DNA from 3 places in the Sporosarcina newyorkensis genome. Region 1 is predicted to be linked to each of the others. Evidence: riboswitches for the same ligand, from Rfam matches in the RefSeq annotation. Region 1 holds a riboswitch; each other region holds the start of a gene.
The links. A riboswitch is a leader RNA that binds a small molecule or an ion and turns the genes downstream of it on or off. The one in region 1 is predicted to bind cobalamin.

Region 1 (10,600 bases):
GTAATCCGCCAGCTCACTTTGTACATCATCGCAGTGATAATCGTGCCGCACCCCACGGTTAATAAAGGTTCGATACCAGCCCATGCCCGCATTGTGGACAGCGGATGAAATTGTCTTGAGTGGCTGTTGCGCCTGCAAAACTACATGATCTTCACGAATTTTCACATCTTCTTTCATGATCCGGAACTGCTCTGTTTCTTCTTTCAAATCCGGCAATAGCGTCATTTGCGGTTTCGGCATTTCTGGGTGAGGCTGTGTTTTGACGCGCGCCTCATAAACCGAGCGGATTTCCTGTTCAAGTACAACTTCCTGTGGTGTTCCGATTGCTGCCACTTCACCATTCTTCATTAACAGCAATCGATCACAATAAAGCGCCGCTAAGTTAATATCGTGGAATACAGAAACAACGGTGATGCCCTTTTGATGCGCTTGATTGCGAATGGTATCGAGCAATTGTTGCTGATGCGCAATATCCAGATGATTCGTCGGTTCATCGAGCAATAAAATCGGTGCTTCCTGGGCGAGCGCTTGGGCAACAAATACACGCTGTTGCTCGCCTCCCGACAATAACTCAATCGGCGTATCTTCATAGCGCGTGATACCTGTATAGTTCATCGCTTCCTGTACTGCACGTTCGTCCTGATCGGACCAACTGGAGAACAGCCCGGTCTGATGTGGATATCTCCCGAGCCCGACGGTATCCTTCACCGTATGGGAAAATGCATGGGCATGAAGCTGCGGCAACACTGCCACTTTTCGTGCAAATTGTTTCTGTGTATAAGCGGAAGCGGATTTTCCATCAATCGTGACCTTTCCGCCTTGCTTCGGTAAAATGCCTGAAATAATTTTCAACAGCGTGGATTTCCCACTGCCATTCGGTCCTAAAATTCCAAGGACCTCTCCTTTTTCTACGTGGAATGACACCCCCCGTACAACCGGTTCCTTACCGTATCCTCCTGACACTTCATCTACCTGCAGCATGTCACATCGCTCCTTTTCTGCGTTGCTTGTAAAAGATGTAGGCAAAGACTGGAGCCCCGATAAATGCCGTAATGACACCAACAGGCAGTTCAGCCGGCGAAATAATCGTCCGCGCCACTAAATCACAAATAATCAATAAGGAAGCTCCGTTAAATAAGGACAACGGCAAGACATGCCGATGATCCGACCCCCACATCAAGCGCGTCATATGCGGAACAACCAAGCCGACAAAGCCGATGGTCCCGGAAACTGCAACCGCAGAGCCTGTCAGTACAGAGCCGCCGATCAAAATCATCATTTTACGGCGTTTCACATTGACTCCTAAATGATGTGCACGCTCTTCACCAAATAGCATGGCGTTCAGTTCCCTGCGATTAAGCCAAAGAATGAATGAACCAATGATGAAAAACGGTAACACCATCGTGATATATTTCCAACCGCGCATGGAGACACTACCGAGCAGCCAGCCAATGATTTGGCGCAGCTCTTCTTGTGTTAACGCAATCATCAAGGATAAAACAGAACCTAAAAACGAACCAAAAATAATACCTGTTAAAATGATCGTTTCCATTTTCATTGACCGATCGACCAGACGGGCAAAGCCGATGACCAAGAACATCGTCGCAGCTGCCCCGACCATACTGAAGACGGGTAAGGTAAAGGCGCCTAAGAACGGCAGGGAGATACCAAAAAAGAGTGTAATCACAGCGCCTACAGAGGCACCGGATGACACTCCGAGGGTGTATGGATCTGCTAATGGATTTTTCAACAATCCTTGGAAAGCAGCGCCTGAAATTGCAAGAGATGCGCCGACAATTCCAGCCAGCAGCACACGCGGCATGCGGATTTTCCAAAGAATATTGCTCGCAGTTGCATCTGCATCGTTCCATAGCGTCTCAATCGGTATCTTCACTGTGCCGATCGATACACCGAGCCAAATTGCCACAAGTAGCGTGGCAATTGACACAGTATAGGCGATAGCCGTTTTACTCACCAAACACCTCTGGATAGATCGCTTTTGCATAAGCTTCCAATCCGTCCGCTAAACGCGGACCTGTCCGGCTTGTGATATTTTCATCCACTTGAATGACTTGATCTTCTTTCACTGCAGTGACCGTATCGAAACCGTCACGCTTCTTAATGTTTTCAACAACATCCGGCACATAGCTGTAGGACACAAGAATGACGTCCGGACTTTCATCGACGATCGTTTCAGGACTGATCATCACCCATCCTTCTTCTGTGATGATGTTTTCTGCATTGATTATGTCCAAGAACTGCTGCGGGAATGTGTTTTTACCAGGCGCATAAATTTCTGGTGCATCTGAGTTTTCCACTAACACCGTTTTCTTGTCTGTGATATCCGCTGCTTTCGCTTTGATATCTTCAACCTTTGCTTTCATATCTTCTACGATCTTATTAGCTTCCTCATTTTTATCCATGATTTCGCCGAAGATTTTAATCGTTTCATATGTTTCTTCGAATGTTTCTGCAGTCGGTATAACGACTACCTGGATGCCCGCGTCGCGAATTTGGTTCAAGCCTTCTTCACCAGAGCCTAACATCATATCATGCGCGAAAACGACATCTGGTTTCAATGAAATAACTTTTTCCACGTTGACGTTATAATCTCCGACTTTATCGAGATCTTTCACTTCTTCTGGAAAATCATCGTTTTCCGTGACAGCGATCACTTTATCACCTGCATCGATGCCAAATAAAATTTCTGTATTGCTTGGAATTAACGAGATGACAGTTTCCGGAGCTTTTTCAAATGTGATATCTTCTCCGACTGCATCATTGATTGTATATGGATAGCTGGAAGAATTTCCTCCTGCTTGTTCTTCCTGTTCCGTTTCTGCTGGTTGATCAGAATCGACTGGTGTTTCTTCTTTCTTGCTGTCGTTACCGCATGCTGCAAGCACAAGGACTGCCAGCATCGCTGTCAGCAACAGCTGCCAAAACTTCTTCATGTGATTTCCTCCCTTTGCGTTCATTACTTATTACGTAGTCTGCCGCAGACATAAAAAAAATCCTTCGGTCATTTCGAAGGATTGGACAGGATGAAATCTATGTCAGATTACCACCACTGTGCCTATCCTCGTAGGCTGCTGCGGAACTTCATTTCCTAAAAGGCAGGTACCTGGCTTGTGCATGGAGCACGTACAGTGGCGGGACCGCATCGGCTTTTACCGATTTCCCTTTTCATCTCTATTTGACTTAGAGAACCTTTCGGAATTATGTAATTTGTAATCGTGCTCTATTATACTATAAAACAAACTGTTGTACAGCCGGAGTGCGCGCTAAAGCTTAATTTCACTGCTTAGGAAAGGTGGGCCTGGGTGTTATGTCCAGGGATTTAAGGCAAAGATGTGTTCCTAACGCTTCGCTTTTACTCGCAAAAGCCGTTCTTCGCTACAGCTTTCGCTCCAACCCTAAATAAATAGAGGAGATATAAAGTGAAACCATTGTATGTAATGAGTAAATAAGTATCGCCCATTGAACTCACTTATAAAAAGAATACCTAACGCTATACATTCGCCTCTAGAAGGTATCTATTCTAAGCCACTTTCATTAACCTCTTTACCTCATAATCAAACTAGAAAGACAGAGGACCGAACCAAAGTGTATGCGAACCGAGCCACCCCTCACATTAACCGTGCCAAACCTGGTGCAAACCGGACATTTCCTACACTACGACAAATGTCTAAAAAGTAAAACGGACTTCCTCGGTACTCTCATTGAATGAAAGAGAGTTCCTAGAAAACGAATCAGCATCAGAGCGGAAATAAAAAACAAGCAAGAGTTGTCGATAACTCTTGCTTGGCTTGTTTAATTTGAATCCGGAATTACATCCGTTCAGGTGCTTCTACGCCGACTAGTTTCAATGCATTGGCAATCGTAATGCTTGTTGCAGTGACCAAGGCGAGTCGCGCTTCGGATAGTTCTTTGTTTTCAGGGTCGAGCACTTTATTGGCGTTATAGAAGCTATGGAATGCAGCAGCGAGTTCTTGGATATACGTCGTTATTCGGTGCGGTGCGCGCAGACGCGCGGCGTCGCTGACGAGTTTCGGGAAGTCGCCGATTTTTTTCAACAGCTCCAGTTCTTTTTCGTCTTGCAATTGAGTGACGTTATCTGTTGAAGCTTTTAAGTTTTGCTCTTTTGCTTGACGCAAAATTGAACAGATCCGGGCATGCGCGTATTGTGCATAGTAAACCGGGTTTTCATTGGACTTGGAAACTGCCAGGTCGAGGTCGAAGTCCATTTGGGCATCGCCTGAACGCATAGCGAAGAAATAACGTACGGCATCAAGTCCTACTTCTTCGACTAGTTCACGCAGCGTGACGGCTTTCCCTGTCCGCTTGCTCATCTTGAACTTTTCACCGTCTTTGTATAGCTGAACCATTTGCGCTACTTCCACTTCTAACGTGTCGCGATCGTAACCCAGTGCTTGGATTGCTGCTTTCATACGCGGGATGTAGCCGTGGTGGTCCGCTCCCCAAATATTGATGAGCTTATCGAATCCGCGACGCAGTTTATCTTCGTGGTACGCGATGTCCGGCGTCAAATATGTGAATGAACCGTCTTGTTTTATCAGCACGCGGTCTTTGTCATCGCCAAATGTCGTGGAACGGAACCAAGTTGCTCCCTCTTCTTCATAGACATGGCCATTTTCACGCAGCTTATTCAGCGCTACTTCAATTTTACCGTTGTTGTACAACGATGTTTCAGAGAACCAGTTGTCGAAATGAACTCGGAAATCAGCCAAGTCCTTCTTTAATTTATCCAATTCAATTTGAAGACCGTGCTCACGGAAAAATGCCAGGCGTTCTTCTTCCGGCATTTGTACATAACGGTCGCCATGTTCCTCCGCCAGCCCCTTTGCAATCTCAATGATATCAGGTCCGCGGTAGCCATCTTCTGGCATCTCTTTATCCAAACCGAGCGCTTCGAAGTAACGGACATCAATGGACAATGCCAGGTTATTGATTTGATTTCCTGCATCATTAATATAATATTCACGCGAAACATCATAACCCGCTGCGTCAAGAATATTACAAAGTGAATCGCCTAATGAAGCTCCACGTGCATGTCCAAGGTGCAAATCACCTGTCGGGTTCGCAGAGACGAATTCCACTTGGACTTTCTGCTGCTTACCGCTTTCGGAATGACCATATGCTTCACCTTGATCAAGCACCGATTTGACAACATCTGCGAGACTGTCAGCTTTTAGACGGATATTGAGGAAACCAGGACCTGCAATTTCGATCGTTTGGATTGCCGTGTTAGACGTGTCCAATTGCTCTAAAATCGCCTCTGCAATTGCGCGCGGCGGTTTTTTTGCAAGTTTCGTAAGCTGCATCGCGATATTCGCTGCGTAATCCCCGTTCTCCTTATTTTTCGGTGACTCCAGTTTAATTTCTGGCATCTCTGACTGTTCAACGAGCCCTGTCTTCTCAACCGCCTGCTGCAATGCCTCTTTAATTTCGTGCTGAATTTGTTCCACTGCGTTCATTTCGTTACCTCCGAATAGGTTATTGTCAATTGATATTTCCCTAATAAATTTCCTTCTGCATGCAAATCATAGGTTACTGAAAAAATCCCTGGTGTCCACTGAAGTTTTTTCGTTTCGACCAACAAATCCATGATGGCTGGGCCGTTTCCATATGTACCAAACCTCGCATCATCCGTTCGGAACGGCAATCTCATCTGAACGCCGCCTTTTCGCATGATAAACGCGTCTTCCGCATGAAGCTTCACTGTCGTACGGACAGACGGCATACCTTCTGTCTGTTCTTCAAACAATAGATAGGCCTGTCCTTTTTTTTCAATGATTTGTCCTGTCGCCTGCATTTCATGTGTTTCCGCCGGCTGTCCCGGATGCTGAATTTTAGAACGGAGCTGGACAAGCACCGCTTTTTGCTGTTTTGGCGCTTCCATTCGTTCACCGCCTTATGTAGATAGATTTACTCATTATACACTTCTTTCACTGCCACTTTCAATGTTACCGAATCCAAACTTTTTTGCAGGCGCCGTTTAATCCAAACCAATCCTTCCCATACTAGCAAAAGATACTGAATGGAACGGGATGGGATGTTCAATGAAACGTACCGACTATAAAAAAACGACGAATCGGAAAAAGTATAGAAAGCGTATTTTTTCGATTTCCATAACATTGATTACGGCTGCGGTCACAGTGATGATCGCGTTGAGACTCTACGCTCAAATACTTGGGGCTCCGTCACTGAGCGTTCCGAAGGCTTCGCTATTTTTGGATCAAAATGGTCATCAGATCGGAGATCACTTTTCACAGCAGCGCCGTTACTGGATAAAATTAGACGATGTTTCCCCTTTTTTAGCAGACGCCTTCATCGCGACGGAAGATCGGCAATTTTATGAGCATAATGGTTTTGATTACTCTCGAATTGCAGGAGCTGTTTTGAAAGATGTCAAAACGATGAGTAAAGCGCAGGGTGCCAGTTCGATTACTCAGCAATATGCGAGGAATTTATATTTAACTCATGAGAAGTCCTGGACACGAAAAATTCGGGAAGCACTCTTTGCCTATCGGTTGGAAGTATTTTACGATAAAGATACGATTTTAGAAGGGTATCTGAATACAGTTTATTTCGGTCACGGTATGTATGGTGTGGAAGCAGCAAGCCGTTTCTATTTTTCGAAATCGGCTAATGAGCTAACGTTGGAAGAAGCTGCGACGATCGCAGCAATCGCCAAAGGACCATCGATTTATTCGCCGCTTGATAATCCGGAAAGATCACGCGACCGCCAGCTTCTTGTGTTAAATCAAATGGAAAAGTACGGATACATCACATCTTCTCAAAAAGAACGTGCTTCTACAGGGGCCATCGTGTTGAAAACGGAAAGCTGGAAAGAAACGAAACAAGTCGCACCGTATTTTTTAGATGCGGCCTGGCAGCAAGCAGAGGAAATATTGGCGGAAAAAGGGCGTGTGCCTGCTGAAGGAGGTTGGACGATCCGCACGACGCTGGACCAGCAACATCAGCAAACCGCAGAAAATGTCATCAAAGAATGGATGCCAGAGAACGAATTGCAAGTCGGTTTCGTATCCATGGAGGCAGACACCGGTTATATCACCTCGATGGTCGGCGGTGTGGATTTTGCGGAAAGCTCATTTAACCGGGTCACACAAGCGAAACGACAGCCTGGTTCCGCGATGAAGCCGATCTTGTATGCCGCCGCGCTGGAAAAAGGATTCAACCCGCTGACGTTTATGACTGCGGAGAAGACCATCTTCACGTATGATGACGGTCGCTCAACGTATGAACCGAGCAATATTAACGGGAAATTCGCAGGTAAGCCGATTTCATTGGCACAGGCTATAGCGATTTCGGATAATATTTATGCCGTGAAAACGTTGGAGGAAATTGGCTATAAACAGTACACCAAAATGGCACAGCGTCTCGGCATCGACGTATCGTTCCAGGAATCCCCTGCAGTTGCGCTCGGAACGTCTGACGTGACACTGTTGGAGATGACGACTGCCTATAATCGGATTGCATCAGAAGGTGTTCAAGTCAAACCGCAAATGGTCTTGTCGATTACAGATTCAACCGGGAAAGTGGTTTATGAATATGAGTCAAAGAAACCTAAACAGATCATATCGAAACAAGATGCATTTGTGCTGACGCATTTGATGACGGGGATGTTTGATCCGGTATTCAGCGACTATTTATCCGCTACAGGTTTGTCCATGCGCCCGAAGCAATCACGGCCTTATGCAGCTAAATCCGGCACGACGATTTCCGACCAATACTTGATCGGCTTCTCCCCTTCATTGACGGCGGGGATTTGGACAGGATTCGACCGGGGAAAACAACTCGAAGACTTGAACGACAAAGCCGCTTCGAAAAAGATTTGGATTGATTTTATGGAGAAAGTACACGAAGGCAGCACACCCGAACCGTTTCTGCCTCCATCCGGAGTCCAAGGAGTGATCGTGGATATCGAAACGGGCGGCATAGCAGTCAATGAATGCACAAAGCAGCGACTTATGTACGTCCGTGATAAGGATGTACCGAAAAAACTATGCACCGATCGTTCGTTGCGCGAGCAAAATTCCGGAGAACAGGAAAATTCAAAGATGGAGCTTTTCCCATTTTCATTTTTTGAGTGAATGTATTGATTCTGTCTGCGACGTATTCTCTCAATCAGCTATATTTTTAAAAAGAAAAAAGCCTCGCTCTCCGAATCCGCGGAGAGTGAGGCTTTTTTGACTACAGCAAACCAATTGTATAAATTCGCCCGCTTGGGTTTTGTGGCTTCCTTACACAATATGAATCTGCAATAGTTGTCCTAGTTTACAGCAGCAAAGCTGTATGTTCAGTTTACTTCCTTTCCAGCAGACATTCAACCTCAAAGAGAGTCCAAAACAAATTGTCACATCTTTGACGTATTTGACTGGACATCTGCTGGTACTATTCCCTTGGTCAACGATTTACTCCGTGCGCAGACCTTCATGCAGTTCCGGTGTGCTGCGTTCCCATAGTTCCATATTATGCGTTTGCAAGAAGTCCGCTAAAATCTTCTTAGAACGGTCATCCATATCATCCACCATTATATGTCGTTTCATTGATTTATCCATACGATTCACATGATCGGCCAGAACTTTATAGCCACGTCTCTTTTCGCGATTGACGACCATTTCACAAGCTGTGACACCAGCGTAATAAGGCCCTTCCTCGCGGTAATCAATTGTTACCCAAACGAGCCAATACGGTTTTCCGCCTTCTGAATCCTCGCGATTGATCGTAAATTTGATTCCTCGTTCTGTATCACTGCGGGCATGCATTGCCCCCATTTCTACTTGCGCGGTGCCTGCTTCCACATCAATAATCACTGGTGAAATATTTTCTAATGACAAAGATCCGATGCCAAATCCTTTATGGCCATCTGTCGGGTCATTTTTAATAATCGTAAAGCCTAACTTCGGCTTGGAGTTTTGCTCACTCGCCATATAAATCTCCCTCCATCTCTGTTATTATATGTACTATACCTGAATTTTCTGCTAAGGAGGAAGCAAAATGCCATTCGTAACAGTAAAAATGTTCGAAGGTCGCACAGATGAACAAAAACGTGCACTTTGTGAAAAAGTAACCGAAGCTGTAGTCGAAACAACCGGTGCACCTTCTGAAAATGTCGTTGTCTACATCGAAGAAATGCCGAAGAACCATATGTCCAAGGGCGGCGTCAGAGCAAGCGACCAATAAATGATACGTTAAAAGGATTCCCATCTCGAGAATCCTTTTTTTCTTTGTCGATTCAGCTCGCAGAACAAGCTTGTAATTCTTCAATAAACGCGAAAGCTTGATCCATTTCCTGATCTGTAAAATTCAATTTATTTTTCACGATACGCACTTTAGCGATTTGCTCTTCTTTGTCCAACTGATCGAAAAACAACAACGTCGAAACCAATTCAAGAAAACGAGAAGACTTACCATTCAATCGTTCGATACAGACAGGTAACTGCATTCTCGGTTCCTCTGCCGTGCCAAGGAACTTTGACCCTTCATCTGTCACTTGATAGCAATATTGCTTGTATGACCCCTTGTCTTCAAAACGCTCTGCCAGGAAACCCATTTCACATAATTCCTCTACACGCAGCGTCAACTCCTCCGAATACGGTCCGTACATATGGAGCTCGTACTTTTCCGCAAACGGGAAATCCATCTTCTTCAGGATATAAATCATCTTCTGCATTTTCTTGCGGCCATTCACTTCATTCGCCAACGACACAAACTGAACGATTTTTGCATGCTCTTGCAGCAACTCGCGCAACCCCTCTCTTAACCTCGTAACACTTCCAAAATCTCTTCATGCAATAAATTCGACCCATCCATCAAAATGTCTTCGGGATAGTAAATCTTATGGTCTGTCCTTCGTTTACCTGAAATCGCATCGACGACATCGGACATCCGTGACAGTTCCCGCAAATCTCCATTTTTCATTTGCAAATAAATCGGCACGCGCTCATTCTCTTCGCCAGGCCGGTAAAAATCGTAAGGTAAATCGGATGAAGAATCCGTCACTAAATAATACTCCGGATCAAGTCCCGCTTGTTGGAATAATTTCATAAGTTCGCCGATTTTCATATATTGGGAAGCCGGATCGAATTCGGCATATTGAAACAGACGCCGATTGACAAAGCGATCACACAAGTCCGAGAGTATCGGATCTTCCTCTTCCATCCATAGCTGGAAATACGTCAATAACACACTTTCGTCGAGTGCTATGTATTGTTTCAACTTAAATTCCTTCTCGAAGAACGAAATGAAATGTGTGGGCTCTTGAGTAAATGCATACCCTGTTTCGTGCAAATATCTCGCACGATGCAAAATTTTCATCAAAATGACTTCGGCACTGCGGGAAACCGGATGGAAATACACTTGCCAGTACATTTGATAGCGGCTCATGATGTAATCCTCCACTGCATGCATGCCACTCTCTTTAATGACGACCTGTTCCTCTGTCGGCCGCATGACACGTAAAATGCGCTCCATATCGAAATGACCGTAGGAAACGCCTGTATAATAAGCGTCGCGCTGCAGATAGTCCATCCGATCCGCGTCGATCTGGCTG
Region 2 (10,600 bases), on a different contig from region 1:
ATTCACGTTTGTTTTGCGCATAGGCATCCTTTTTATTGTCTCTTCATATACCAAGTCTCCTCATTCCTCAGTTTTAAACTCCCTTTTTCACTACTCCAAATCCTTAAAATGCCCCGTGGAACAGGCAACCTAAATTTCCTGACATCACCGAAAATCCTTCTGTTCTCAAGTAGTAAAAAAATTATAGTCTCTTTACCATAATGTGAATTTTCACACTATGAAAAACTTTAAATTTGCTATACAATGAATAATAAAATTCCGACATAGTTGATGAGGAGGAATATAGATGATTGCATCCATAAGAAAAGCTTGCCAAGTAATTAGCTGTTTTTCAAATGACGATCCAGCTCTTGGCGTTGGAGAAATTGCTGAGCTACTAGATATGCCTGTCAGTACAACGCATCATATTGTCAGTACTCTGTGCAAAGAAAATGTTTTAATGAAAGACCATCAGAAAAAGTATCGATTGGGCTGGAGGTTGCTTGAATGGAATAATCATGTAATGTTCCAGCAAGACGTTTACGACAAGGCAATGCCTTTTGTGAAAGACCTCATATCCCAGTATAAAGGTACTGCCCATATTGCGATGTTTGATAAAGGGACAGTTGTATTTGTGTTGCGTGTGTCCTCCCATGACGCTTCCTCTATCCAAACGTATTTAGGATCAAGAAAACCATCTTATGCAACGAGTTCGGGGAAAGTACTCTTGGCAAATAACCCCGCTTATTTAAAAGAAACAGTGGCTCAGGGCTTGGCACATGATGGCCCAAATACAATTACAGATATAAGCAATTTAAAGAAAGAGCTAGCAGATATACGCACAAAAGGATATTCAATTAGTGACAGTGAAAACTCTGACGGCATGTACGGCATTGCTGCACCTATTTTTTCTTACTCTGGCGGAGTAATAGCAGCCGTGAATTTAGTAGGGTTATCCTCTTATATGCAAGGAACTCAGCGCACACAGATGATCCAAAGCGTTATGAACACAGCGCAATTGATTTCAAAGGAATTAGGATATATTGAAATTTGATAATTCTATTGCTAAGTCTATTGTAAAAGTTATTTGTATTTCTAAATGGAGAGAATACAGTAATGTCATGCGCTCTTAAAAGACATTAAATATTCTGTCTATTCCACATTATGAAAAAACACAAGGTAAACCACTCCGGTATTCTGTTAAATTTAATTTATAAATTTAGGATAAGGAGTGAGGAAAGTGGAAAGTACGAAACAAGCAGAGCAGGTAATGAGGGTAAGAGATACTAAAATAGTAAATTCTGAGAAGCAAGTAGAGGGAAAAAGCAAATGTGGAAATGAATGTGAAAATTGTAAAATTTGCTTCTACCAAAGAGAACGGGAGAACGAAGTATAGATATAATAATTGTTGATATGTAATAGAAATTTAAAAGTTCTCGCTGCATCATTGTTCGGTATAATAAAATATGTTAATACGTTAGAGTTATTCAGCGAAAAAATAACTCGGTATTTAAGGTAACTATTTCGCACCGTAGGTAACCAAAAGACGATTGGAAAAAATAGACTCCAACAACCACCATTCTTAAGGCAGCGGTTGTTAAGAGTCGTATAGATGGTTATAAAGAAGTAGAGAAATTCACGATTATCAGTAACGACCATTCTCTGTTAGAACCAATCTGTACTGCTCCATCGTTCAATTTTTGGTGTGCACTATTTACACAGAACTTGCTTCAACGATTGCTCAATTCTTTTGTATTTGGAAACGACTCTTTGCAAAAGAATAGAAGACTGGCAGAACTGAGAGAAAAATTACTGACAGAATAATGGTTGAGAAATTATTTTTAACAAACGGGATATTTCCAAACAGGTAACCAACTGTTGTAAATAGTCCCACCCATAGTACAGCACCAATTACATTGTAAGCGAAGAAATATCGATAGTTCATTCGACTTGAGCCTGCAATAAACGGTATAAACGTACGGACAAATGGCATGAAACGAGCAATGACGATCGTTTTACCACCATGCTTATTAAAGAAATCCTCAGCTTTTCTCATCTTTTTCTGGTCAATAAATTTACCCATCCGTCTATTTTGAGTGATTGCTGTTCCTACTGCTTTACCGATATGATAATTTATTGTATCCCCTAATACTGCGGCTACAAAGAATACTAAGATTAATAGGACAATATTAAATGCATCCATCGCAGCGAGAGCACCAGCTGCAAACAAAAGTGAATCACCCGGCAAAAAAGGGAAAATAACAATACCTGTTTCAACAAACACAATTAAAAATAGAATAACATAGGACCAATTTCCAAAGTTTTGAATAATTTCAATCAAGTGTTCATCAATGTGTAAGATAAAGCTTATTATGTTTTGGATGAATGTCATTCCTATTCTCACTTTCGAGTAGATTATTTTTTTCTCTTAAACATACGAGTCAACCATAGATATTATACTTCTTTTTCGCATGCTTGTCATGAATAACTCAATTGTGATGCAGCCTCCAAATGATCACACTCCTTAAACGAAAGGTAAGGCAACAACTATTTCTACCACCTCTCCGACTATTCATGGTAAACTAGAATAAATAAAATACTAAATGAGTTTGCACGATGCGTTGGTACCTATCAAGGTGTAAAAGGGAATCCGAAAATCGGAGCTGTCCCCGCAACTGTACACACGGACGACCGCTGAGAAAAGCCACTATGGAGACATGGGAAGGCTTGGCGGAAGGATGAAGTGAAGCCAGGAGACCTGCCAGACATCGTCAAAGCAACACTTTCTTCGGGGGTTGAGAGGTGGGGGCAAAAGGGTCTCTGCGGTTCATGCGATTTGCATGAAGTTCTTTAGAGCTGCCTATTTTTGTTTCCTCAATCACAACTATTACAATCATCCTGCCGAAGAGCCAGGATGATTGTTTTTTTGTTGTATAGGAAAGGAGACGGCGAAATGAGAGTTCTCGAACAATCAGACGAACGTACACATGAACGTGCGTTGCTCGAAGTTTTGTATAGACAAGCGGAACAATTGCACAAAAAGCCAGCATACCAAGGATTTCATCAAGTAGTGCGGAAGCTGGTGAGTGACGGTTTATATGGAAGCTGGATCAATCACTATTCATCCAATGAAATCAAATGGCTAGGATTGCAAATTATGCCGGAGCGAGATCAATTGCTATCCGCTAAACAGCTTCTTCAGTATATGAAAGAATTTGTCACTTGCAATCATTATGATCGAAGACTGGGACTGCCGCAAGAACGGCTGATGCTTATTGCGATGGCAGCCATGCGGGATGAAACTGTGCAACGGTTGCAAAAAGTACGAGAAGCCTATTGGGTCTTGAGTATGGGGTATGTGACGTTACCGGATGATATCATGGCGTTTTTCGGCAAGACATTCTATCCAGGGCAACCTGTACGTCGTCTTCATTCAATGAATCTCTTGGATTCACGGATTCCATCATTTTTGGCCAGTCAAGTGAAGGAAAAGCACGTCCGTATTCCTACTACATTTATGGAACAGGTGAAGGCATGTGGATCTTGGCTCGTATTTGATATGGAGGAAGTACGTCGCGTGATGAATGGTTCTCTGCAGGACGTCGGCAGTGAGTCGTTCCGTCGGGCCGTTGCGAACCCATCCATCACGCACAAAAGGCTTTCCGCTATCGGACTGATGAAGCAGCTGTTAGCTAGTGACGGCATCGTTTTCCATTTTGACGATGACTTTCAGCGTGGAACAAAAGGATTGCATTCGCATATCCAGCTGTCGAAAGTGCTACGGAGAAACATCTTGGCTCGTGTTTGTGGAATTCATGTCCGTTTGCTTAATGGCATCTTGGATGTATGGGAACGAGAAGACAATAGACGAGATCTGCAAATTGAAGCAGCCGGATGGGAAGAAGCGCTTGCAGATCAACGAATTAGCTTACATTCGGAACAGGCAGTGTCATTCATTGAAGAACTATCTGAAGAAATTAATCTACATGTGATAAAAACTTCATTGCAACTGGCGAAGGAAAAAGGTCCGTATCTTCAATTTGAGGGCTCAGATTGGCAGAGTGGAAGCTACTTTGAACAACGTAGTTATACAACAGAAGAGTGGCAAAAAGTAAGGAATGAAATTGCAGGGAACGGAATCCGGAACGGCTGCTTACGGAAGGCGTCAGATACTGAAAATTTGTCTGGATATTCCTTAACAAAGCACCAACAATTGTCGATGATTAACCGGCTTGCGGTGCAACAGAACCACACGGATGTCGGCGGCTCAATCACATTGGAGAAGTCTGCTTTCATAGAAACGGCAGAACTTTTGCAGTTGCTCATGAAAGCGTGGAACTGCGGAATCAAAGAAGTTTATATAAAGTAATGGTCCCGCCTATTGAGATGAAGACTGAACTGGCGTAAAGTTAAGATAACTAGCAGTTTTCATCCGAGGTGAGGTAGATGTTCCAGTTTGATACACTAGGGCAGGAAATGGTGAAGGAATTTTCGAATTTAATACAGCAAGAAGTGATTTTAACGGATCGGAGAGGCTTCATTCAGGCCAGCACGGACGTTACACGGCTCAATCAGTTCCATGAAGGCGCATTACTATGCATTCGCCAAAAGGAAATGCTCTATATGGCAGATGAGGAAGTAGAACGGTTGCGTGGTGTACGTAAAGGTATTGTGCTGCCAATCCTCATTGAAGGTGAGCCGATTGCCGCGCTTGGTATCACAGGCGAACCTAAGATGATCCGTCCGCAAGCACAGTTGATCTTACGGGTGGCAGAACTATTTATCCAAGATTCATTGAAACGAAAGCAGAAAGATGAAAAAGTACGGGACATGGAGTTTTTCGTATTTGATTGGCTGACGGGTACGAGAAAAGATGAACGGTTTATGGAAAGAGGTACACTGCTTGGAATTGACGTTACGCTTTATCGGCAGGTAGCGGTTCTGGAAGTGGTCGATTTACTAGAGCAGTTTTCGGTTGAGGAAATGGAAACATTTGCGTCCATTCAGAATATCCATGATTCCATGAAAATGATCCGCTGGGCACAGAATAAAATCTTGTTGTTGCTTCCAGAAATGAATCAAGAGACGCTTGAGCATGAATTGAAGTTCTTATTGCTTCATATGAAACGACGCAAAAAAATACAAGTTGTTGCAGGGATTGGTGCGCCAACACATTATTTTGACTTAGCCAAATCATTCGCACAAGCAGAACGTGCAGTCAATGCCTCCAAAAAATCGGGCGAGATTGTCTTCGAACATGAGCTGCGTCTCGAAATTATTTTGCAAAGCATCCCAGAAGCCGTGCGTGCGGATTTTTTGGGCCGCACGGTAGCTCCACTTATTAAAGAAGAAGAGCTGATGAACAATTTGAAAATCTGGTTTTCAGAGAATCAATCTATGCAAAATACAGCACAGCGTTTGCATATCCATAAGAACACATTGTCTTATCGTCTGCAAAAAATCGAGCAGTTAACGGGGTTATCTGTATGGAGTACACATGATGTGTTTTTACTGTACTTGGCATTGTGTTTGATGGAAGAGCAATTGTCAAATAATGAATGAGTGAAAAGTTTGCTTCATTTCCTTTATGGGAATGGGGCTTTTTATCGTTGGCAGCCTACTCATATAGTCTTTTAAGAAACAATGATCGTTTTTGTGAATTATACGTCCTATACATGGTAGGCTTACTATGTGCTCTATCCTTTAAGCAGTGGAGGGATTGTGGATGATAAATAAAACTAGAAACAGGACGACTAAACGCTGGATCCTATATATCCTTCTATTATTTTGCTTGGCCTCTTCCCTTCTATTTGTGAATGACAACTATTCATTTTATGATCGTCCAATTGCTCAAGTGGTTCAAACGACATTGGAAGATACAACGAAAACGAAGGATATGCATGGCAATGAAGATACTCTGTTTACTCAGCATATCGTAGCTATATTAAAAAATGGGGAAGAGAAGGGTCAGCAAATTCATTTAACGAATCAGTATTCCACTTCAGGAGCATATGATCAGCAATATCATATAGGAAATAAACTGTTTGTCTCCATTGATTCGGAGACCGGAGAGAAAATAGCAGGCAGTATCACAGATGTAAAACGTGATCAATATGTGCTGGTTGTTGCTTGGATTTTTATCTTTACGTTATTGATCGTTGGACATAAGCAGGGCCTGCTTGCGATTGTCAGTTTTGTGATCAATGTCCTGCTGCTGTCTTTCGCCTTAGATATTTATGTACATTATTCACGGGTCAGTCTGCTGCTGATTTGTGGGATATGCATTCTTTTATTTACCGCCATATCGTTATTGCTCGTTAGTGGCTTCAATGAAAAAACGTATGCAGCGATTGTGGCGACGCTCATCGCAACAGTGGCATCGCTGTCTATTACTTCTCTTGTCATCTGGCTCACGTCGGGAAGCGGTCTGCGCTATGAGGAAATGCAGTTTTTGACGCGACCGTATCATACAGTGTTCATGGCAGGACTGTTCATCGGTTCGTTAGGCGCCATTATGGATGTTGCGATTACGATGTCTTCCTCGATCTTTGCCTTATATGAAAGAGACCACGATATATCGATCAAATCGCTGAAGACTTCTGGAATGGATATAGGGAAAGATATTATGGGAACGATCACGAGTATTTTATTTTTCGCTTACATCAGTGGTTCGATTCCAATGCTGATTTTGTATTTGAAAAACGCCTCTCCATTGGGTTTTGCTCTTTCGATGAATCTTTCATTGGAATTGGCCCGTGCACTGGCTGGCGGAATAGGGATTGTTCTTACGATACCGATTGGTCTGTATACGACAGTATTTTTCGTTAAGCGAAAGAAGGCGAGAGTATGAACGTATTGGTATGGCTCGCAGCGATTTTACTTCTATTGATGGTATGGGTGGGTGGAAAACAAGGAGCTAGATCTTTTCTCTCTTTATTCTTGAATTTTGGGGTCATATTTCTAACTGTGATGTTTATGATGGATCCGGCTGTCAATCCGATTTTGATCACATTCATTGCGAGCATATTGATTGGCTGTGTTAGTCTATTTTTTATTAATGAAGTGAACGGTAAAACGACGATCGCGTTTATTTCTACTATGGTCACCATCGTAATTTTATTGGTTTTCATTGTGATCGTATCGCAGAAATTAATGATTCAAGGTTTTGGTGAAGAGGAGGAAGAGGCGATTAGCGGTCTGTCCCTTTATATTGGTGTGGACTTTATGAAGATTGGAGCTTCCGTTATTATCATGAGTACAATCGGTGCCATTATGGATGTGGCCATTTCGATTGCTTCGTCCATGCATGAAATATTTAAACACAATCCACTCCTCAGCAAAAAAGAGCTGTTCAAATCTGGAGTCAGTATTGGCAGGGACATATTAGGAACCGATACAAATACATTGTTCTTTGCGTTTTTCGGAGGATATTTGGCATTGCTTATTTGGTTTAAAGATCTGAACTATTCCATTGGAGAAATCGTCAATTCGAAAATATTTAGTTCTGAGATGATCTTGATACTTTGTGCAGGAATGGGGGTCGCCTTGGTGATACCGATTGCTTCCTGGATCAATGCGTATTTTTTGGTCAAGACAAGAGAAAAGTAGGAAGAATTAAAGCGAGAGAAGCCCTTAATAGCTTCTCTTTTTTACATTTGAAAATGTAAGCGTTTACTGTCCGTAGGTGGAATGATTTAGTTGTTTTCATGCTTATATTTGTACCTTTGCACAAGAATCCAATGAAAATTAAATACAACATTGTACTTTTGTCTATATGAATTAAATAGTTAGACTATTAGAATTAGACTAATAAGTTGGATTTTTTGAAAGGGAGGGGGTTGGGTGGATACTCACGTGCTGGAGCGATTGGTCGCCATTACAGGAACCTCGCATGCCAAAACGACGGTTGCGCAGAAGCTTGCTTACTCTTATGATGCGACTGCAAACTTTCAGGCCATGCCGGATATCGTATTGTCGCCTTCTTCAATTGAAGACATAAAAGAGATCGTCAAAGTTTGTGCGAAGCATCAGATACCGATTGTCTCTCGAGGATCCGGAACCAATTTGGCAGCAGGCACGACACCGACATCTGGCGGAGTGGTACTTCTATTTAACCGGATGAACCGAATCTTAGAGTTGGATCAAGAGAATCTTACAATTACAGTGGAGCCCGGTGTCATTACGCAGGCGATCAATGAAAAGGTCGCGTCGAGCGGTCTGTTTTACCCGCCTGATCCGAGTTCGATGAGTATTTCCACGATTGGAGGCAATGTCAGTGAGAACTCAGGGGGGCTGCGAGGGCTAAAGTATGGCGTGACACGAGATTACGTCAAAGCCTTGAAAGTCGTCTTGCCCACTGGTGAAGTGATTACGACGGGCGGTAAGTTAGCGAAGGACGTAGCGGGTTATGATTTGACGAGTTTATTTGTCGGATCGGAAGGAACGCTCGGTGTCATTGCGGAAATTACGCTTGGTTTGATTCCTGAACCTGAAACGAAGAAGACGCTGCTGGCATTTTATAATGAATTGGAACAAGCCGCCGAGACCGTGTCTTCCATTATTGCAGCGAAGATTGTGCCGGCGACTCTTGAATTCATGGATAAAGGGACCATTCAAGCAGTGGAGGATTTCATGCATATCGGCCTGCCGGCGGATTGTGAAGCGATGCTGCTCATTGAACAGGATGGTGATCCGGCAGTAGTCGAAAAGGATATGGCGCTCGTCCATCAGCTCTGTTTGGAACTTGGCGCCACGTCCGTGCAAATGGCAAAATCAGCTGAAGAAGCGGCACAACTCAGTATCGCACGTCGGGTTGCATTATCTGCACTTGCTCGATTGCGGCCGACGACGATTTTGGAAGATGCGACGGTACCACGTTCCGAGATTGCCAAGATGGTTAAGACAATTCAACAGGTAGCGGTCAAATACGACTTGCTAATTTGTACGTTCGGACATGCAGGGGATGGCAACTTGCATCCAACCATTTTGACAGATGAACGAGATGAAGAAGAGATGAGCCGAGTGGAAGCTGCATTTGCTGAAATCTTTGATCGTGCTATTCAGCTGGGCGGCACGATCACAGGTGAACACGGTGTAGGCGAAATGAAATCCCCGTATCTTGAGTGGAAGATTGGTTCTGAAGGTATGGCGGTCATGAAAAGCATCAAGCAGGCAATGGATCCGCTTAATATTATGAATCCAGGAAAGATGTTTGCGAAGGATACGAAGAAAAGGATTGTGGTGCAACATGAGTAACGCACAACCCGAAGCAATCCGCCAAGCGTTTGTCACCCACGTAGATGAAAATCGGCTGATGGACTGTATGCGATGTGGGTTTTGTTTGCCTGCCTGTCCTACATATATTCATTCAGGGTATGACGAAACACAATCACCGCGTGGACGTATTGCTTTGATGAAAGCCGTACGAGATGGAGTCATTGCGTGGGACGGTTCAGTTGAGGAGGCATTTGATCTCTGTCTTGGTTGCCGCGCGTGCGAACCAGCTTGCCCGGCGGGTGTCCAGTACGGTACGTTGATTGAAGAGACGCGTGATGCAATCGTCTCAGCTAAGCAGCTTTCTGTGCAGGAGAAAGTCATCCGAAAAGGCGCGTTTGATCATTTATTCGCCGACCAGAAGCGAATGAAGCAGGCAGTGGGGCTTGTAAGGTTTTATCAGAAATCCGGTTTGCAAAGCATTGTCAGAAAAGTTGGTTTTCTGGATCTTTTTCCATCTATGATGCGAGACATGGAAAAGGTCCTGCCTGATCCACCGAAACGGCCGAAAGTGCTCGTTCATTCAGAAGAAAAGAAGACCAAGGTGGCATTTTTTACTGGCTGCTTGATGGATACGATGTTTCAGGAAACGAATCGACATACGATCGATTTGCTGGAGTATTTAGGCTGCGAGATTGTTATCCCGAAAAACCAGCAATGCTGTGGTGCGTTGCAAGGTCATAGTGGGGAGATGGATCGTGCGAGCCGCAATGCGCGAGTTAATTTAGAAGCATTTGATGCTGACAATGTAGACTACATTGTCAATAATGCAGGCGGCTGCGGGGCATTTTTAGCGGAGTATGATCGTTTATTCGAAAAGGACAAGGTGCTCTTGGAAAAAGCCGAAGTGTTTGTTGCAAAACAAATCGATATCTCCTCCTTGCTCATGCAATTGGGCATTGTCGAGAAACTGGCTGCGCGTCCAGCTTCCGAAATAAAAGAATTGATCACCTATCAAGACTCTTGCCACCTGTGTAACGTCAATGGTGTCATCCATGAACCAAGGCGGATTTTACAAGCAATTAACGATACAATATTCGTGGAATTACCCGGCGCCCGCCTATGTTGTGGCTCCGCCGGTATATATAATTTATTGCAGCCCGAGATGGCGATGACGATCCTGGATGCCAAAATGGAAGAAGTACGAGAAATCGAAGCAACCACCATCGTCACAACCAACCCCGGTTGCTTGCTGCAGATGAAAGTAGGTGTGGAGAGAGAAGGGTTAGCACAAACTTCGAGAGCTGTACATATCGTTGATTTAGTACATGAGAAGCTATTTAAGTAAGTTAAATAGACTAAATTTTTTTGCAAGGACAGATACTAGTTGATTGTAGTGGGAGGCAGC
Region 3 (10,600 bases), on a different contig from region 1:
CGTGCAAACGCACTCCTAAAAGGTTTCTCTGGAATTCGCCCGGTAGTCATAGAGCGTTTACTAGATCTAGTTAACGCACAGATTCATCCGGTTATTCCTCAACAAGGTTCACTTGGTGCAAGCGGTGACTTGGCGCCGCTTTCTCATTTGGCACTTGTGTTGATGGGAGAAGGGGAAGTGTTCTATAAGGGAGAGCGTATGGAATCAGCTATTGCGTTGTCAAAAGAGGGCATTGAGCCAGTGACGTTGAAGGCGAAAGAAGGATTGGCGTTAATTAATGGAACACAAGCGATGACGGCAATGGGGCTTGTCAATTATATTGAGGCAGAGCAGCTTGCGTATCAGACAGAAGCTATTTCTACGATGACGTTGGAAGGTTTGCGTGGAATTGTCGATGCATTCGACCCCGATGTACATGAAGCACGTGGTTACCGCCAGCAAACGGAAGTAGCAGAACGCATGCGCCGTATGTTCGTAGGCAGCCAATTGACAACGAAACAAGGTGAATTACGCGTACAAGATGCTTATTCGCTACGTTGTATTCCACAAGTTCATGGAGCTTCTTGGCAAGTTTTGGATTACGTCAAAGAAAAGCTGGAAATCGAAATGAACGCAGCTACAGATAATCCGTTAATCTTTGAAGATGGTGACAAAGTTATTTCAGGAGGAAACTTCCACGGGCAACCAATTGCCTTTGCAATGGATTTCTTGAAAGTGGCAATGGCGGAGTTCGCGAATATTTCAGAGCGTAGGATTGAGCGTCTAGTTAATCCGCAGTTGAACGACTTGCCGCCATTCCTAAGCCCTGAACCAGGATTGCAGTCTGGTGCAATGATCATGCAATATGCAGCTGCATCTCTTGTTTCTGAAAATAAAACGTTGGCGCACCCGGCGAGTGTGGATTCCATTCCATCTTCAGCCAACCAAGAAGATCATGTCAGCATGGGAACAATCGGGTCACGACATGCTTATCAAATTATTCAAAATGCGCGAAGAGTGCTAGCTATTGAATTGATCTGTGCATTGCAGGCTGCAGAACATAGAGGTGCTGAAAAACTTGCGGACTTCACAAAAGCTTTCTATAAAGAAGCGAGAAACATTGTGCCGAGCATCAAGCAAGACCGGATTTTCTCTAAAGATATTGAAAAAGCGGCAGCTTGGTTACTAGAAATGGATTGGAAGGCATTCGCAGATAAATCTTTGCCAACTGAAGTTAGCGCAAATTAAATAGGAAATATAAAGGGATATGAAATTTAATTATCTAGTATTTTACTCCAAGCGGGAAGTTCCCGCTGGAGTATATCTGGATAAATATCTTCGGGCAGATGTAAGCGTTTGCTTACAGTAATTGCAGTTTGTTGTATAATGGGGACATGGGAGATGAGAAGATGTTATTCAATACTGTGGTCGTATCTGTCATTGTAATGGCAGTACTGAGTTTATTGCGGGTCAATGTTATTTTTGCTATTTTAGCAGCAGCTGGAGTAGCCGGTTTGATGGAAGGGCTTTCCTTAACAGATGCAACAAATATGCTAGTTTCAGGAATGGGTGGTCAGGCAAACACGGCATTAAGTTATATTTTGTTAGGTATGTTTGCGGTCATGATCGGAATGTCTGGAATTGCAGGGTTTTTAGTAAAAAATTTAGTTAGGGTATTAAGAGGAAAGCGAATAATTTTATTGTTGACGATTGCGGGTGTAGCTTGTTTCTCGCAGAACTTAGTACCTATACATATTGCGTTTATTCCAATATTGATTCCGCCAATGCTGCATCTGTTCGATAAGATGAAAATTGACCGCCGCGGCATTGCAACTGCGCTTACTTTCGGTCTAAAAGCACCTTATATTATGATCCCAGCTGGATTTGGATTGATCTTTAAGGGAATAATCGTTGATGAAATGGCTGCAAGTGGTATGGATATTACGATGTCAGAAGCCAATATGGCAATGTTGATTCCGGGAATCGGAATGGTCCTCGGGCTGTTCGTGGCAGTATTCATTTCTTATCGAAAACCTCGTAATTATGCGGACGTTGAGGCGGAGAAAGTGAATATTCTAAGAGAAGAAGAAGTGGAAAATGCAGAATTGAAGTTTAATATACGCCACGGCTTCACGATCGTTTCAATTATTGCAGCATTAGTTATACAGCTTATAACCGATTCATTAATACTTGGAGCACTTGCCGGGATTTTCTTGATGTTCGTCTTGACTGTTATTCCATTTAAGGACGGCGAAAGGGTAGTGAACGAGGGAATCGGAATGATGGGTATGATTGCGTTCGTCATGTTGATTGCTTCAGGTTATGCTACGGTTCTTAAAGAGACAGGTGCGGTAGAAAGTCTGGTTGATTCGGCAACAGGTATATTAGGTGACAATAAAATGATGATCGCATTTATCATGCTGCTTGTCGGTTTATTGATTACGATGGGGATTGGTTCTTCATTCGGTACGATCCCGATTATAGCTGCATTATTCGTTCCGATTTGTATGGCAGTCGGCTTTTCGCCACTCGCGACGGCGGCTTTGATTGGTACGGCAGGGGCGCTTGGAGATGCTGGTTCACCGGCTTCAGACAGTACACTTGGTCCAACTTCGGGTCTGAATGCGGACGGTAAGCATCATCACATTTGGGATACATGTGTGCCGACATTCCTTCACTTTAATATCCCTCTACTAATCTTTGGTGTAATTGCAGCAATGGTATTATAAAACGAAAAGGGCAGATCCGAAATAACGGATCTGCTCTTTTATCATTTTACTGCAGAAACACCTAAACGCTCACGTGCTTGTTCCGTGGCAATGACCATATGTTTCAATGCGGCAACTGTTTCTTCGCGTTTTCTTGTTTTCAAACCACAGTCGGGATTGATCCAGAACTGTGAAGGTTCTAGCACTTCCAAACCTTTATTGATGATTTCCGTCATTTCTTCAACAGCCGGAACGCGCGGGCTATGGATATCATAAACGCCAAGTCCAATTCCTTTGTCATAATGATATTCTTTGAAAGATTCCACCAAATCACCATGACTGCGTGACGTTTCGATGGAAATAACATCCGCATCCAGCGCACTGATTGCTTCAATGAAATGATTGAAATCACAGTAGCACATATGTGTATGAATTTGCGTCGTATCCTCAACGGAAGCTGTAGCAACACGGAAAGCATTCACAGCCCAGTCGAGATAATGATTCCATTCGGATTGCTTTAATGGGAGCCCCTCTCGAAGTGCCGGTTCATCTACTTGGATCATATGGATACCTGCTGCTTCAAGCGACTCGATTTCTTTACGCAGTGCGAGAGCAATTTGATTGGTCACTTCTTCTCTGGTCAAGTCATCGCGAACAAATGACCAATTCAAAATCGTCACGGGTCCGGTCAGCATACCTTTTACTTCGTGATCTGTCAGTGATTTAGCGTATACGGATTCTTCTACCGTCATCGGCTTCGTAAATACAACATCTCCATAAATGATTGGTGGTTTCACACATCGGGAACCATAGGATTGCACCCAAGCTTTTTCCGTAAAGACAAAACCATCCAGCTTTTCGCCGAAATATTCTACCATATCCGTCCGTTCGAATTCCCCGTGCACGAGCACATCAAGTCCGAGTTCTTCTTGGATTTGGATCCATTCCTTAATTTCCGCTTTTACAAAGTCTTTGTACTGCTGATCCGTAATTTCGCCTTTTCTCCATTTTGTACGTGTTATACGTACTTCAGGCGTTTGGGGGAAACTGCCGATTGTGGTTGTAGGCAATACAGGTAATTGGAACTTCTCTTGCTGCTTCAATTTCCGCTCTGCGAACGGCAGATTCCGCTTGCTGTCAGACAAAGTACTGCCTGAACTTGCTTGTCGAACCTCCTCGCGTTTGCGGGCAGGGAGTTGATTGAATGCAGTAAGAGCGGCTTCATTTTGTTTGAAATCTGAAGCGACGCTTTCTTTACCTTGTTGCAACGCAGCTTTCAGTACATTGAGTTCTTTAATTTTTTCATCCGCAAATGAAAGTGCATTCTTAATTGTTGAATCTAATTTCTGCTCTGACTGAATTGTCACGGGTACGTGAAGCAGACTGCTGGATGGCTGGATCCAAACGTTTCCGGACTCTACATGCTGTTGAATCTTTCCTAGTAATGACAGCTTGACGTTCAAATCTGATCGCCAAATATTCCGACCGTCCACAATACCAGCAGCGAGTACTTTATCATCAGGGAAGCTGTATTTCTTAAGGTTTTCCAAGTTTTTGACACCGCCATGCACGAAATCAAGACCAATTCCAGCTACTGGTAATGCAAGTGTTGCTTCATAGTGCTCAACTGAATCAAAGTATGTTTGCACTAAAACGTTCAAGCTATTTATGTTTTTTGTTAACTGCAAGTAAATTTCAGTTACGGTTTTCATTTCATCAGAAGAAATGGAAGTGCAAAGAATTGGTTCATCAATTTGCACCCATTGAACGCCTTCATCCTGTAATTCTTGCAATACCTTTTGATAAAGAGGAATCAATTGCAGAATGATAGAAGGTACGTCTATTTCTTCATACCCTTTAGAAAGTTTCAATAAAGTGTAGGGGCCGAGTAGAACAGGTTTCCCCTCGATACCGAGTTCTTTCTTTGCTTCGCGGTATGCAGTAAGTGGTTTGTTCTCAGTCAATTGAAAACGTTGTCCTTCATACTCGGGGACAATGTAGTGATAGTTCGTGTTGAACCATTTCGTCATTTCGGAAGCGACAGCATCGTCATTACCGCGTGCCATTGAAAAATAAGTGGATATCGACACTTGACCGCCTTTCCAATGATAGCGTGAAGGGATGATTCCGAACATTGTGGATGTATCGAGCACCCGGTCATACAATGTGAAATCGCCGACTGCAATTCGGTCTACTCCTGCGTCTTGTTGTTTCTTCAGGTTGGCTAAACGGATGTCTTTTGTTGTCCGCAGAAGTTCTTCTTCCGAAATTATTTCTGCCCAAAATGCTTCTAACGCTCGTTTCCACTCCCGGTTTTCGCCAATAACAGGATAGCCGACAATACTGCTTTTTACCATTTGATTTCCCCCTCATGATTTTATCCAATAAAAAAAGCATTCCTAACAAAGAATGTTAGAAATGCACGTATGTGTAAAATGCATGCCTAAATAAGCGTGCATCGTTTGCCGTGTGTCTAACACCTCCCTATTCACCGTAGGATTAAGCGTTATGAAAACAGGCAGGTATCTGGCTGGACGTAAGCACGTCTTCACAGTGGCGGGACCGCTCCAAGAAAAGGATTCCCTTTTAAGAAATGAAAGCAATGATCATTTCACCTGTTTTCAAACTATTCAATTCATGATGATTGTCTCTAAAACTATCATAAGGTTCGTTGAGTGTCAACTTGCTGGTAAATAGATAATTAAGCAATACTCTTTTTTTGTCATCTGTTATATAACTGTACAAAAGTAACAAATTCTCTTTCAAAAAAGAAGGTGTGAAAATTTACACAATTCTGTTGAAAGTTTTATAGAGTTTAGGTATGATAAGTAATAACACGACTTCAAATTAGGACATGAATCGTCATTCATACGAAGAAATCTTGATTATTGGCTGTGGGGGCACCTATGATCAATTGAGGAAGAATCGTGTTTATCGCTGTATGTTATACAACAGAGCAGCGCAAAAAAACTTAAGGGGTGGCTTTATTCTATGACAAATTATGAAAAAGTAGGCAAGCTGCAAGTCGCAAAAGAACTATACAACTTTGTTAATGAGGAAGTTCTATTAGGCTTAGAAATCCAAAAAGAACAATTTTGGACAAACTTTGATTCGCTCATTCATGAACTTGCTCCTGAAAACAAAGCGCTGTTAGAGAAACGAAGCGAATTGCAAAAAAAGATCAATGAATGGCATCAAAACAATAAAGAAACAGCAGATTCTGCTAACTATAAAGAATTTTTAAAGGAAATTGGCTATTTGGAACCGATTGTTGAGGACTTCCAAGTGACAACTTCCAATGTCGATGATGAAATCGCTATTCAAGCAGGCTCCCAATTGGTCGTGCCTGTCGACAATGCCCGCTATGCGTTGAACGCGGCAAACGCAAGATGGGGAAGTCTATATGATGCATTGTACGGAACGGATGTCATCAGTGATGAAGGTGGAGCTGAAGCTGGCGTACAGTACAATCCGATCCGAGGACAGAAAGTTATCAACTTTGCAAAAGAGTTATTAGATCAAGCAGCACCGCTTGCGGAAGGGACACATGCAGACGCCACAGCGTATGCAATCGTTAGTGGAAAACTTGAAGTGACACTTCAGAATGGCAATAAAACAGGCTTGAAAGATGCTTCTAAACTGGCTGGCTTTAACGGTTCGGAAGACGCACCTTCCGCTGTCTTGTTGACGAATAACGGATTGCATATCGAAATTGCAATCGATCGAAACCATCCAATTGGGAAAGACGATGCGGCGGGTGTGAAAGACTTGATTTTGGAAGCAGCACTTTCTACGTTGATGGACTGTGAAGACTCGATCGCAGCAGTAGATGCTGAAGATAAAGTGGGGGTCTACCGCAACTGGTTAGGTTTGATGAAAGGTGATCTGGAAGCATCGTTCAAACGAGGCAGCAAGACGGTCACTCGAAGAATGAATCCAGACCGCACATACAAAACACCAGACGGCAAAGAGCTATCGCTACACGGCCGTTCATTAATGTTCGTCCGTAACGTAGGTCATTTGATGACAAATAATGCGATTTTAGATGAAAACGGCAACGAAGTACCTGAAGGAATTTTAGATGGTGTCGTAACTTCGTTGATTGCAACACATAATCTGAAAGATGATGCAGAGTTCAAAAACTCCAGACATGGTTCAATTTATATCGTTAAGCCGAAGATGCATAGCCCGGAAGAGGCGGCATTTGCCAATAAGTTATTTGACCGCATTGAAGATTTATTGAGCTTGGAGCGCAATACGCTGAAAATCGGTTTGATGGATGAAGAGCGCAGAATGTCATTGAATTTGAAGTCTGCAATCCATGCGGTGAAAGAACGGATTGCATTCATCAATACAGGTTTCCTTGACCGTACAGGTGATGAAATTCATACTTCAATGGAAGCGGGTCCTGTTATCCGCAAAAATGATATGAAAGCTTCCAAGTGGTTAGCTTCCTATGAAGCATCCAACGTTGCTGTCGGAATTAAGACTGGTCTTCCTGGACATGCTCAAATCGGTAAGGGAATGTGGGCTATGCCGGATATGATGGCTGCAATGCTTGAGCAAAAGGTCGCCCATCCAAAAGCAGGTGCAAGCACAGCGTGGGTGCCATCTCCAACAGCTGCTACATTGCATGCATTGCACTATCACGAGATCAATGTAAAAGAAGTTCAAGCCAATGTCGACAGCGCAATTGATTACCGAGATGGAATCCTAGAGATCCCGTTGGCGCCGAACACAGACTGGCCTGCAGAAGAAATTCAATCAGAGTTGGATAACAATGCGCAGGGGATCCTTGGCTATGTTGTTCGCTGGATTGATCAAGGAGTTGGCTGTTCTAAGGTTCCGGATATCAATGACGTAGGTTTAATGGAAGACCGCGCAACATTGCGTATTTCCAGCCAGCATATCGCAAACTGGCTACGTCACGGCATCACGACAAAAGAGCAAGTCCAGGAAACATTGGAACGAATGGCGAAGGTCGTTGACGAGCAAAACGCTGGCGATGAACTTTATCAGCCAATGGCTCCCAACTATGACGATTCTATTGCTTTCCAGGCAGCTTGCGATTTAGTATTCAAAGGTGCCGAACAGCCAAGCGGCTACACAGAGCCAATCTTGCACGCCCGACGAATCGAAGCAAAAGCCAAAGCGAAACAAAAAGCAACGGTACAAAATTAATTACACTAATAGCTCCTCTTCTAATTTGGAAGAGGAGCTGTTTTTCTAATAAATCTGTAAATATGGTATACTGTATATGTTAATTAAAGTTTTACATGAGATTGTGCAGAAATGGATACTCAGTTGATTGGAGTGGAAGGCGGCGACTCCCGCGCCCCGCGGAAAGCGTCCGCCTGGAATGGAAATCAACGGTTCCTACGTTTTACTTTGAGTGTAAGTTATTTATTTCAGTTTATATAGCAATAATTATTAAAAAGGGGGAAATGAGATGCTGAAAAAAGAGCAAACGCTATTTGTATTAGTGGACGTACAAGGTAAGCTAGCGCAAATTGTTAAAGATAGTAAGACGTTGCATGATAATCTGGAGAAACTGATCAAAGGATTACAAGTGTTAAATGTTCCAATACTTTGGTTGGAACAGTACCCTGAAGGACTGGGACCGACGACTGAATCTTTATCCAGTTTACTAGAAGGTCAGGAACCCATCGCAAAAATGACATTTAGTGCGGCGGGCAATGAAGAATTTATGAAACAGCTGGAAAGCTCGGGCCGCAAACAAGTATTAATTGCAGGAATTGAAACGCATATTTGCGTATATCTGACAGCGGCAGATTTAGTGAAGCAAGGTTATGAAGTCGAAGTGGTTGAAGATGCAGTCACTTCACGGACGGAAGCGAATAAACAAATCGGCCTCGAGAAAATGAAGGGGCTTGGAGTTACTGCGACGTGTGTGGAAACTGCTTTATATGAACTGATTGGTGAAGCGGGGACGGACGAATTTAAAAAAGTGTTGAAAATCATAAAATAACAAATAAAAAAGCGGAATAGCCATAATGTTTGGCATTTCGCTTTTTTTATTCCCATTTATCTCGCTGTAAATCTTCTGCAATAAGCTGAAGATCATCGGCGCTGATGGTCAAAAGTTCATAGTCTGTCGTCTCTGTCAATTGTTCGGCCATTTGTTTGATAAATTTCGGAGAGCCTTCATTCTCTTCATCATAAACAAGCAACAGTGCATCTGAATTACGAAGCAGAAACTTATTCTTCTCAATAAATTGCCAAGGTGCTTCGTATGGCTTGTTCGTTAAACTGACAGTATAATCTGCAAGCGCGATGATTTGTTCATACTGCTCTTTTTTCGTCTCATTCCAATTCGTTTGTTGATCAAGAAACGGTGTAATCACGGCATATTGTAACTGCGGGTATTCCTCTTGCAACTCCCAAACACATTCGATTGCCCAAGTCTCGACGCCGAGCTGGCCGCTGACGATAACCCATTCTAGTCCTTGATCCAGAAGGGTCAGCAACTGGTCCGTTAATGCTTTTTTAATAATCGCAATACCCGGATGCTGTTCATTGAAGATCCCTAATTCATGTGCTTTGTATCCACTTACTATGATTCGCTTCGTCATTTTTGTTCGTTAATCGCCGCGTGAGCTAATTTTGTTATCGTCATGTCATCCATCGGAGGATTGTGAAGACCCGCGCGTACATCGCGATAATGGCGCTGTAGTGGATTCGATAACTCCAAACTCTTCGCCCCTACAATTCGCATTGCGAGATTAACAATTTCTATTGCACTATTCGTAACAATCGACTTTGCGGCACCTAATTCATTTTGCAGATGAACACGGCGTGCTTCGTCATCGTAAATCGAGGCAATATCATAGAGGAGATGGCGTGCTTTAATGAGCTCCAAATCCATTTTGCCGATTTGAGTTTGAATATTGAAGAGGGAAGCGATCGGCTCATCTAAACTGTTAGGCTGATAAGTTGCCGCAAAGTGAACCGCGTAATCGCGAGCAGCTTGTGCGATTCCCAAATAACAAGCCGGTATGTGGAGAAGCCAACCATTGAGCTTATTGCCGCGTGGTGCTTCATTCACTTCCACTAACTGATCATCCGTGGCTTTTACGTCATCCAAAACGAGCGTCTGGCTCTCTGTACCGCGCATGGAAATCGTATGCCATGTTTCTTTGATGGACAGCCCTTCTGATTCACGTGGAATCAAGAAGAAACCGATTTGCTGTTTTTCTTCAATCCATACAGATACTAGGAAGTGGGTAAGGGCAGGAGCCATTGTAGTGAACGTTTTCTCTCCTGAAATCACCCAGCCGCCTGCAGAACGTGTTGCCGTCGTCTGGGGGCGACCGCCTCGCGTAGGACTTCCTGTTTGAGCCTCGGTTACAGAACGGTTGATTAGTGCACCTTGCTGAACAGCTTCGCTGAATTGCGCTAATTGTTCCGCAGTCCATTTGCGATTTTCATACAGTTCGCCGACTACGCCTTGATGCCAGCCGATAGCTAGAGCAGTCGCACTGTCAAAACGAGCAATCGTTTCTTGAAACAACACCATATCCGTTACGGAGATGCCTTCACCACCGAATTCCTTCGGGAGTGTCAACGTAGTGTAGCCCATTTCCACGAGTTTTTGAATATTCTCTTTTGGGAATTTGGACAGCGTATCAGATTGCTCTGAAAAGCTGCTGAAAAACGGACCTGCCTCAGTCAATTCATTGACCCATCGGCGTTGAAAGTCCGTTGTGATAAAAAGTTCTGTCGACACGAGAAACACGTCCTTACTACTTCAGTCTTCATTTATCTATAGTTTCTTTCGTATATAAGATCTGCACAAATCTACGAGATCCTTGATCGTCTCCGTCAAGGACATGAAAGTATAGTATACTAGAAAATCGAAAAAAATACCATTCTGACGAATAAAAAAATCTATA

Region 2: another riboswitch for cobalamin. It lies ahead of B5D59_RS16360 (ribonucleoside-diphosphate reductase subunit alpha); the one in region 1 lies ahead of B5D59_RS06860 (ABC transporter substrate-binding protein).
Region 3: another riboswitch for cobalamin. It lies ahead of metE (5-methyltetrahydropteroyltriglutamate--homocysteine S-methyltransferase); the one in region 1 lies ahead of B5D59_RS06860 (ABC transporter substrate-binding protein).

Annotation. Positions count from the first base shown of each region.
Region 1 covers NZ_FUYJ01000003.1:26,258-36,857, forward strand. Annotated here, with positions in the region: gene B5D59_RS06850 (adenosylcobinamide amidohydrolase) at 1-981, opposite strand, end outside; gene B5D59_RS06855 (FecCD family ABC transporter permease) at 983-1,975, opposite strand; gene B5D59_RS06860 (ABC transporter substrate-binding protein) at 1,968-2,954, opposite strand; cobalamin riboswitch at 3,099-3,229, opposite strand; gene argS (arginine--tRNA ligase) at 3,831-5,498, opposite strand; gene B5D59_RS06870 (YwiB family protein) at 5,495-5,923, opposite strand; gene B5D59_RS06875 (transglycosylase domain-containing protein) at 6,084-8,138, shown strand; gene B5D59_RS06880 (YwhD family protein) at 8,460-8,978, opposite strand; gene B5D59_RS06885 (2-hydroxymuconate tautomerase) at 9,046-9,231, shown strand; gene B5D59_RS06890 (YwgA family protein) at 9,284-9,790, opposite strand; gene B5D59_RS06895 (HD domain-containing protein) at 9,808-10,600, opposite strand, start outside.
Region 2 covers NZ_FUYJ01000010.1:118,949-129,548, reverse strand. Annotated here, with positions in the region: gene B5D59_RS16370 (IclR family transcriptional regulator) at 287-1,033, shown strand; gene B5D59_RS16365 (DedA family protein) at 1,721-2,371, opposite strand; cobalamin riboswitch at 2,584-2,759, shown strand; gene B5D59_RS16360 (ribonucleoside-diphosphate reductase subunit alpha) at 2,933-4,348, shown strand; gene B5D59_RS16355 (CdaR family transcriptional regulator) at 4,426-5,541, shown strand; gene B5D59_RS16350 (YibE/F family protein) at 5,705-6,829, shown strand; gene B5D59_RS16345 (YibE/F family protein) at 6,826-7,587, shown strand; gene B5D59_RS16340 (FAD-linked oxidase C-terminal domain-containing protein) at 7,822-9,234, shown strand; gene B5D59_RS16335 ((Fe-S)-binding protein) at 9,227-10,540, shown strand.
Region 3 covers NZ_FUYJ01000006.1:65,841-76,440, reverse strand. Annotated here, with positions in the region: gene hutH (histidine ammonia-lyase) at 1-1,227, shown strand, start outside; gene B5D59_RS12075 (Na+/H+ antiporter family protein) at 1,389-2,708, shown strand; gene metE (5-methyltetrahydropteroyltriglutamate--homocysteine S-methyltransferase) at 2,750-5,044, opposite strand; cobalamin riboswitch at 5,188-5,321, opposite strand; gene B5D59_RS12065 (malate synthase G) at 5,679-7,868, shown strand; gene B5D59_RS12060 (hydrolase) at 8,137-8,676, shown strand; gene B5D59_RS12055 (SLOG family protein) at 8,723-9,280, opposite strand; gene B5D59_RS12050 (acyl-CoA dehydrogenase family protein) at 9,277-10,434, opposite strand.